2 regions of the Chromobacterium haemolyticum genome follow, and region 2 is predicted to be linked to the other one. Evidence: predicted binding sites of a transcription regulator. Region 2 holds the regulator's gene; the other holds the start of a gene.

The links. Region 2 encodes HrcA, which represses chaperone genes, less so after heat shock. Its sites were predicted from a motif close to ATTAGCACTCGNNNNNNNCGAGTGCTAAT; they were not measured.
Region 1: rpoH (RNA polymerase sigma factor RpoH) is a predicted target of HrcA. The motif match lies at 2,227-2,255, and genes of this name have one in related genera.

The regions. Positions count from the first base shown of each region.
Region 1 is NZ_AP019312.1:402,037-406,415, forward strand. It holds gene GYH29_RS01830 (PglL family O-oligosaccharyltransferase) at 1-1,257, shown strand, start outside; gene rpoH (RNA polymerase sigma factor RpoH) at 1,333-2,196, opposite strand; gene ftsX (permease-like cell division protein FtsX) at 2,382-3,290, opposite strand; gene ftsE (cell division ATP-binding protein FtsE) at 3,287-3,940, opposite strand; gene ftsY (signal recognition particle-docking protein FtsY) at 4,001-4,379, opposite strand, start outside.
Region 2 is NZ_AP019312.1:1,396,875-1,401,253, reverse strand. It holds gene mltB (lytic murein transglycosylase B) at 1-985, opposite strand, end outside; gene hrcA (heat-inducible transcriptional repressor HrcA) at 1,257-2,279, opposite strand; gene recA (recombinase RecA) at 2,586-3,638, shown strand; gene recX (recombination regulator RecX) at 3,647-4,102, shown strand; gene GYH29_RS06540 (SRPBCC domain-containing protein) at 4,105-4,379, shown strand, end outside.

The sequences.
Region 1 (4,379 bases), 990 kb from region 2:
TTGATGTGGTCGGTGGTGGCTGGGGTGTACTTGTATGCGGCTGACCGGCTGCCACGCTGGGGCTTGGCTATTCTCGTGCTTGGCCTGGCTTTGATGCTGGGGTGGGCGGGTTCGCGCACCATTCTATTGTACCTGGTGGCCCTGTCCGGGCTGGCGGCGCTCTGGCATTGGCGCATCGGCAGTGCGGAATCACGCCGGATGCTGTGGGCGATGTGGCTGTCTTGTCTGGTAGTGTTGGCGATGCAGTTCGCCCTGCCTTGGTTCAATCAGTTGATTTCCTGGCTGACGCATGAAAACTTGCAAAACACTTCCGGTCTCGCCCGCTTGGCGGCGAACGGCGACGATATGGGGTCGCGGCGCTTCGCTGAAATGCATAAAGCATGGCTGAGCTTCCAGTCGCATCCGCTGACGGGGGTGGGTTGGTCGCAGTTTGCCGCGGAGAGTGTGCGTTTGCAGCCGCTGCCGCAATTTGCCGCATCCGGTTTCAACAGCGGTTTGTTTACCAACTCCCATAACCTGATCCTGCAATTGCTGGCCGAGATGGGGGGCGTGGCCACTTTGCTGATCGTCGGCGGCTTTGTCTGGGTGCTGTGGCCGTTCTTTGGTCGTCGCGCCACCCTGGAAGGGGTGTTGGCCTTGGGCTGCTTGGCGGTGACCCTGACGCACAGCATGCTCGAGTATCCGCTGTGGTATTACTACTTCCTGGCGATGCTGGTGATCTTCGCCGCTATGGCGCCGCGGGGTGATCGTCAGCTGGCTTGGCCGCTGCGTCTGCCATTGTTCGCGGCGCTGGTTTGGGTGGGTTGGCTGTCAATCAGTAGTCTGTCGATGTTCTGGGAGCTGGTGGGCCTTTATACGCCGACTAATGATGCTAAGCGCGATGCTGCGAGAATGGAGCGGCTGATCGAGATCGCCGACACCAAACCGCTATTCGCCTACCACGCGCTTTACACCGTGGATGACTACTTGAAAGTGGGGCCGGAGCAACTAGGGCGTAAATTGGCGCTGGAGAACCGGCTAACCGCATTCCGTCCCTATCCGGAAGTGATGTTGAAACGCGCGCAGCTGGAGGTGTTGGCTGGAAAACAAGCTAAGGCGGAGCAGACCCTGCGGACGACGCTGGCCTCTTTTCCGACTTACGCCGGTGTGTTCCTGAATACCCTGGATGACGATAGGGCGGAATGGGAACCTCTGCGCGTGGTGGCTCGCGCAGCTTACGCCAAGTTGCCGGCCAAGTACCAGACCATGCCCGAATAAGCCCCTTCGAGGATAGGACACAAAAAAACCACAGGCCTTGGCCTGTGGTTTTTTATTGAGCGGGGAAGGGTTTATTTAGCCTTCGATCACCACGCCCTGACTGAGCGCGGTCTTCATCTTGCTCAGTGCCTTGGCCTCAATCTGACGGATACGCTCAGCGGATACGCCGAATTCGGCTGCCAGCTCATGCAGCGTGGAGCCGCTGTCGTCGGCCAGCCAGCGCGCTTCAACGATGCGGCGGCTGCGCGGGTCCAGCGTGGCCAAGGCCTGCTGCAGGCCTTCGGTCTGTAGATGGTCGAACGCGCGGCGTTCAAGCTCGCGGGTTGGCTCATTGTGATGGTCCGCCAGCCAGTCGATCGGCGCGTAGCCGTCGTCGTCATTGTCGTCAGCCAGCAAGGCGACGTCCTGGCCGCTCATACGGGTTTCCATTTCGCGGACTTCTTCCGGCTTGACGCCTAGATCGGCTGCGATTTGGCGGGCCTCGTTTTCCGACAGCGCGGAGAAACTGCTCTTCATGCTGCGCAAATTAAAGAACAACTTACGCTGAGGCTTGGTGGTGGCAATGCGCACCAAGCGCCAGTTGCGCAGGATGAATTCGTGAATCTCGGCCTTGATCCAGTGCACGGCAAAAGAGAACAGGCGCACGCCGCGATCGGGTTCGAAGCGCTTGACGGCCTTCATCAGGCCAATATTGCCTTCTTGAATCAAGTCGGCTTGCGGCAAACCGTAACCGGAGTAGCCGCGGGAAATTGATACCACCACGCGCAGGTGCGAGAGCACCAGCTGGCGCGCGGCTTCCAGGTCGTTTTGCTCCTGAAAGCGCGTTGCAAGCTCGTTTTCCTGCTCAGGCGTCAGCATGGGTACGCTGTTAACAGCTTGGATGTATTGCTCCAGGCTGCCGCTGGTGGACGGGACGGGCAAAGCAAATGTTGTGGTCATCTGTATAACTACCTCCTTGGGTAGTGATATGTTAGCACTCGTATATGGAGAGTGCTAGCAATGAAAGGTTCCAGCGTCAATGATTTTTCCTATCGGCTCGATAGTAACGCAGCCGATGCGCCGACGTTGTCTGCTCTGATTAACAGTTGTTGCGCCGCTTACATGCGCTGGCAAGCGGCCGCGTTTCATTTGGGTTCTATCTTGCGTAGATGATGGTCGGAAGCGAGGCGGGCGCCTAGCATCGCCAGTAGGGCGGAGACGGCGACGGCGACGGCCAGTTCGACCGGGCTCAGATTGCGCAGCTCCACCCGTTCGCCGTACAACTGGGCGAATTCGCGAATAGCCGGGTTGGCGACCGAGGTCAACCAGCCTGTCAGCGCCCAAGCGGCCAAGCCAGCCAGGATGCCTTGCCACATCGCGTGGTACATGAAAGGGCGGCGGATGAAACTGTCCGGCGCGCCTATCAATTTAGAGACCTCGATTTCGTCCTGCCGCGCCAGGATCTGCATGCGGATTGCGTTATTGGTCACCAGCACCAGCGCCAGTCCCAAGGCGATGCCCATGAACCAGGTCAGATGCTTGCCCATTTCCACCATGCCGTACAGGCGCTTTGCCCAGTCTGCGTCGAACTGCGCTTGTTCCACCATGGGCAGGCCGGACAGTTCCTTTTGCAGCATCTCCAGTTCGCGGGGCTCCAGCGCCTTAGGCGTGACGACGAAGGCGTCCGGCAGTGGGTTGCTGTCCAGGCCATCGGCCAAACCCGGCAGGCCGTTGCGTTTCTCCATGTCCGCCAGCGCCTTGTTCTTGCTGACGAAGCTGTAGCTCTTGACCTTGGGGTGATGGGTTAAGGTGGAAGTGACCGCGGCGAGATCCGCTTCTTCCGATGATTGCTCCATGAACAAGGTGATTTGCGGCGTGGCGCTCAAGCGGCCCACCCAGTCCTGCACGCTGCTGACGGTCAAATAAAGCGAGAGTGGCAAGGCCAGTGCCAGCGACAGCATCAACAAGGTCAAAAAGCTGCCGAAAGGTTGGCGCAAAATTTTGATCAGCGCTTGTTTGGCGCTTTGCCAGTTCAGATAGAGATAATGTTTCATGCGGCAAATTGTCCTTCCCGCAGGCGAATGATTCGGCGGCCGTAGTCTTCCATCAGGGTTTCATCGTGAGCGGAGATGAGCACCGTGACGCCCACCTGGTGGAAGGATTTGAACAATTCCATGATGTCCAGCGCATAAGCGCGATCCAGATTGGCCGAGGGTTCGTCGGCCAGCAGGATGCTGGGGCGGTGCACCACGGCTCGGGCGATGCACAGGCGCTGTTGTTCGCCGCCTGACAGGCGGATCGGCATGCTCTTTTCCTTGCCGAGCAAACCAACCTTGTCCAGCGCTGCGCGCACGCGCTTGGCGGCGTCGCGGCGGTCAAAGCCGATAATGTCCAAGGGCAGCATCACATTGTCGAACACGCTGCGGTCGAACAGGATCTTGTGGTCCTGGAAGACAAGGCCGATGTGCTGGCGCACATAGGGGATCTGGCTGGAGCGCAGCTTGGACAGGTTCTGGCCGTTGACCACCACGCCGCCCGCAGTGGCGCGCTCTATGCCGGCGATGAGCTTGAGCAAGGTGGATTTGCCGGCGCCGGAATGGCCGGCGAGAAAGACCATCTCACCGGTATCAATGTTGAAAGACAGGTTTTTCAGAGCTTCGTTGCCACCTGGGTAGCGTTTGGTGACCTGGTCGAACTGGATCATTATTCTGTTCCCGCGTTAGCTGGTGACGGCAAGAGTGAGAGCTTGCAATGGCTGATGCGTTCAGTCGAACAGCGCGTCGATGTAGTCCTTGGTCTTGAACGGCCGCAGGTCGTCTATGCTTTCGCCTACACCGATAAAGCGCAGCGGAACGGGGCGTTGTTTGGCGATGGCCGCGATTACGCCGCCCTTGGCGGTGCCGTCCAGCTTGCTCAAGATTAGCCCGGTCAGGCCGAGGGCGTCGTCAAAAGTCTTGACCTGAGTGATGGCGTTCTGGCCGATATTGGCGTCCAGAACCAGGATGATTTCATGCGGCGCGTCCGGCAAAGCCTTTTGGATTACCCGCTTTACCTTCTTGATCTCTTCCATGAGGTGCAGTTGGGTGGGCAGGCGGCCAGCGGTGTCTGCCAGCACGATGTCGATGCCGCGGGCGACCGCGGCT
Region 2 (4,379 bases):
CCAGGTAGCGCTGGCGCAGCTGATCCGCGATTTCCTGCACCGCCTTGGCGTACAGCGTGCTGCGGTTGTAGCGAGTGATCACGAAGAAGTTGTTGAGGCCCAGCCAATATTCGGTAACGCCGGGCGCCGTTTCCAGCGGCACCAGCACCGCCGGCACGTCGTCGGCCACCGGCGACTGCGGCGTCACGCCCATTTTCTTCAGCTCGCCCACGGTGTAATGCAGATTGAACTTGTCGGCGATCAGCTGATCGATCTGTGGCCCCGGCTGGACGCTGGCCGGCAGGATTACGTCGTCGCCGTGGCGCCAGCCGTGGCGCTGGAAGTAATTGGCCACGCTGCCGATCACGTCGTCCGGATCGCTCCAGATGTCGCGGTGACCGCTGCCGTCGAAATCCACAGCCCATTTTCGGAAGCTGGACGGCATGAACTGCGGCCAGCCCATCGCCCCGGCGTAAGAGCCCTTCAGCGTCAGCGGGTCCTTGCCCTCCTCCTTGGCCAGCAGCAGGAATTCGGTCAACTCCTTGCGGAAGAAGTCCGCGCGGCGCGGATAATCGAAGCCTATGGTGGACAAGGCGTCCACCAGGCGGAAGGATCCGGTGTTGCGGCCGTAATGGGACTCCACGCCCAGGATGGCGACGATGAGCTCGGGCGCCACGCCGTATTGCTGCTCGGCCCGCGTCAGCGCGGCCGCGTTGGCGCGCCAGAACGCCACGCCGTCTGCGATGGTCTTTTCTCCCACCGTGGAATTGCGGAACTGATACCAGGGCCGCGAAGTGGACGGCTTATCCAGTATCTTGATGATGTTGGGCTTGAGTTCGACGTTGGCGAACACAGCCTCCAGCTCCGGGCGGTTGAACTGGCCGCCTGCCACCTGCTCGTCGATGTAGCGCTGAACGTCCGGACGCGCCAGGAAAGCCGCGTCGGCCTGTGCCAACTGGAAGGAGAACAGAGCCGCCAACGGGGCCAGTTTAAGCAGAGATTTCATGGGCTGGTTTCTGAATATGCGTTTTTGACTTAGCCGCGCTCCTTTAAGAAAAGCGCGGCGCGAAAACTAAAAGCCGCAGGCCTTGCGGCGGCGGCCAAAACCGCCGAACGGCCGGCTCCTAGCTTTAGAGCCTTTTTACGATCTCGCGAGCAAGAGCGAGACAAGGCGAAAACAACCGAAAAAGCGGGATGTACTCGTGGTACATGAGCATTTTGAGGGTGTTTTCAACGCTGTACGTACCTCCGAAACGCAGCAGATCGTAAACAGGTTCTTAGGCCCGGAACGACAAGGCGCTGGACACCAAGCGCGCGGTAATGTCGACGATAGGGATCACCCGCTCGTAAGCCATCCGGGTGGGACCGACCACGCCCAGCGCGCCGACCACCTGGCCGTTGATCCGGTAAGGTGCGGTCACGACCGAGCATTCGTCCAGCGTCACCACGCCAGACTCCTCGCCGATGAAAATGTTCACGCCCTGCGCTTCCCGCCCCTGGTTCAGCAGCTTCAGCAGCTCGGTCTTCCGTTCGAAGACATTGAACAGCTGGCGCAGCCGCGACAGATCGTCGGACAGGTCGTTCACCTCCAGCAGCCGGTTGCCGCCGGCCACCACCACCGCCGCGTTGCTGGCGCTCATCGAGCTTTGCCCCAGACGGATCGCCGCCGACATCAGTTCGGCGATGTCGCCTTGCAACTGGCGCAACTCGTCCGCCACCCGGCTGGCGATGCGATCCAGCCCCTGGCCGGCGTAATGCTGATTGATGAAGTTGCCGGCTTCTATCAGTTCCGACGGCGAGTAGTCGCGCTCGGTGGTCAGCAGATGGTTCTGCACGTCCCCATCCAGCGTCACCAAGATCATCAGCACCCGCCGCTCGGACAGGCGCAGGAATTCGATCTGGCGGAAGGCGATGTCGGAACGCTGCGGCGTGACGATCACGCCGGCGAAGTGGGTCAGTTCCGACAGCAGCGAGGACGCCGACTGGGCAATGCGTTGCGGGCTGTCCGGCTGCAGGTTCAGCTCCAGCTCGTGCAGCGCCGCCTCTTCCAAAGGCCGGATGGTGAGCAGGCGGTCGACGAACATGCGGTAGCCGCGCGCGGTGGGCACCCGACCGGCCGAGGTGTGCGGCGCCGCGATCAGCCCCATCGCCTCCAGTTCCGCCAGCACATTGCGGATGGACGCGGACGACAGCTCGACGCCGGGCAGCATCGACAGGGTCTTGGACCCCACCGGCTGGCCGTCGACGATATAGCGTTCGATCAGGACCTTGAGCAGGTGTTGCGCGCGTTCGTTCATCATGATGGCTTCATTGTACACAGGGTGGACACTTGTAAAAGTGGTCGCAATCACAACTTTTTCAAGCGAGATCGCGCTTTCCCGTCCCGAAGGACGGTATCGCCGGCAAGCGGCCCTGCCGTTGGCCAAGGCTTTATGAGATAATCGACGCCATCTTTTCGGCTATCGGCGCAGCAAACGCAAGCGCGGCGGGCCTTCCCCGCCCGCGCCCCGCAAACCCCTGTCCGGCATCGGGTTTTTCCGCCAACAGGACGCTTGCCGCCGCTGGCCGACCATTCATTTCGTTTAGCGCCCCACACTGGAGACAGCATGGCATCCGAAGACAAGAGCAAAGCGTTGGCCGCGGCCCTTGCCCAGATTGAAAAGCAATTTGGCAAGGGTTCGATCATGCGCATGAGCGACAACCAGATCAACGAAAACCTGCAGGTGGTCTCCACTGGCTCGCTGAGTCTGGACTTGGCGCTTGGCGTCGGCGGCCTGCCGCGCGGCCGCGTCGTGGAAATCTACGGCCCGGAGTCGTCCGGTAAAACCACCCTGTGTCTACAAGCGGTGGCCGAGATGCAAAAATTGGGCGGCACCTGCGCCTACATCGACGCGGAAAACGCGCTGGACCCGCAATATGCGCAAAAGCTGGGCGTCAAGGTCGACGACCTGCTGATCTCGCAGCCGGACACCGGCGAGCAGGCGCTGGAAATCTGCGACATGCTGGTGCGCTCCAGCGGCGTCGATCTGATCGTGATCGACTCGGTGGCCGCCTTGGTGCCCAAGGCTGAAATCGAAGGCGAGATGGGCGACAGCCACGTGGGCCTGCAGGCCCGCCTGATGAGCCAGGCGCTGCGCAAGCTGACCGGCAACATCAAGCGCACCAACACCCTGGTGATCTTCATCAACCAGATCCGCATGAAGATCGGCGTGATGTTCGGCAACCCGGAAACCACCACCGGCGGCAACGCGCTGAAGTTCTACGCCTCCGTGCGCCTGGACATCCGCCGCACCGGCGGCATCAAGAAGGGCGAGGAAGTGATCGGCAACGACACCCGCGTCAAAGTGGTGAAGAACAAGGTGTCGCCGCCGTTCCGCCAGGCTGATTTCGAAATCCTGTACGGCGAGGGCATCTCCCGCCAGGGCGAAATCATCGAGCTGGGCGTCAAGCACGGCTTCATCGACAAGTCCGGCGCCTGGTACGCCTACAACGGCCAGAAGATCGGCCAGGGCAAGGACAACACCCGCGAGTGGCTGAAGTCCAACCCGGAAATCGCCGCCGAAGTGGAACGCAAGATCCGCGACGCAGTGGGCATCAAAGTGGAAATCACCGAAGGCCAGCCGGACGAAGAGTTCGCGGACGACGCGCTCGACGCCTGATTTCCCGAATGGAAAAAAGCCTGAGGGCGCGAGCCGTCGACCTCCTGTCCCGCCGCGAATACACGCGGCGGGAGCTGGAGCGGCGGCTCGCTCCGTTTGCGGAAAGCCCGGAACAACTGACCGCGCTGCTGGACGATCTGGCCGAACGCAGCTGGCAGTCCGATCAGCGCTTCGCCCAGCAGTTCGCCGACAGCAAGGGCCAGCGCTACGGCAGCCGCCGGCTGCAACAGGAAATGCGCCAGCGCGGCGTGGACGCCGAGCTGATCCGCGACGCCTTGCAAGGCCGCGACGACCTGGCCGCCGCCCAGGCGCAATGGCGGAAGAAGTTCGGCCGCATGCCGGACACGCCGCAGGAGCGCGCGCGCCAGATCCGCTTTCTGGCCGGACGCGGCTTCCCGATGTCGGTGATCGGCAAGGTGCTCAGCGGCGTCGACGACGACGACTTTCCCGCCGACGAGGACTAAGCATGCAAACGCGCAGCATCGCCACCCAGATCGACATAAACGCCGCACCGTCCGCGGTCTGGCGCGTGCTGTGCGACTGGGCCGCCTATCCGGAGTGGAACCCCTTCATCGTCGGCCTGCACGGTCGCCAGCAGACAGGCTCCCGGCTGGTGGTCAGCATCCATCCGCCCGGCCGGCCGCGACTGACCTTCCGCCCGCGGCTGGAGGTCTTGCAAACGGCGGACGAACTGGCGTGGCTGGGGCGAGCGCTGCTGCCCGGCCTGCTGGACGGCCGCCA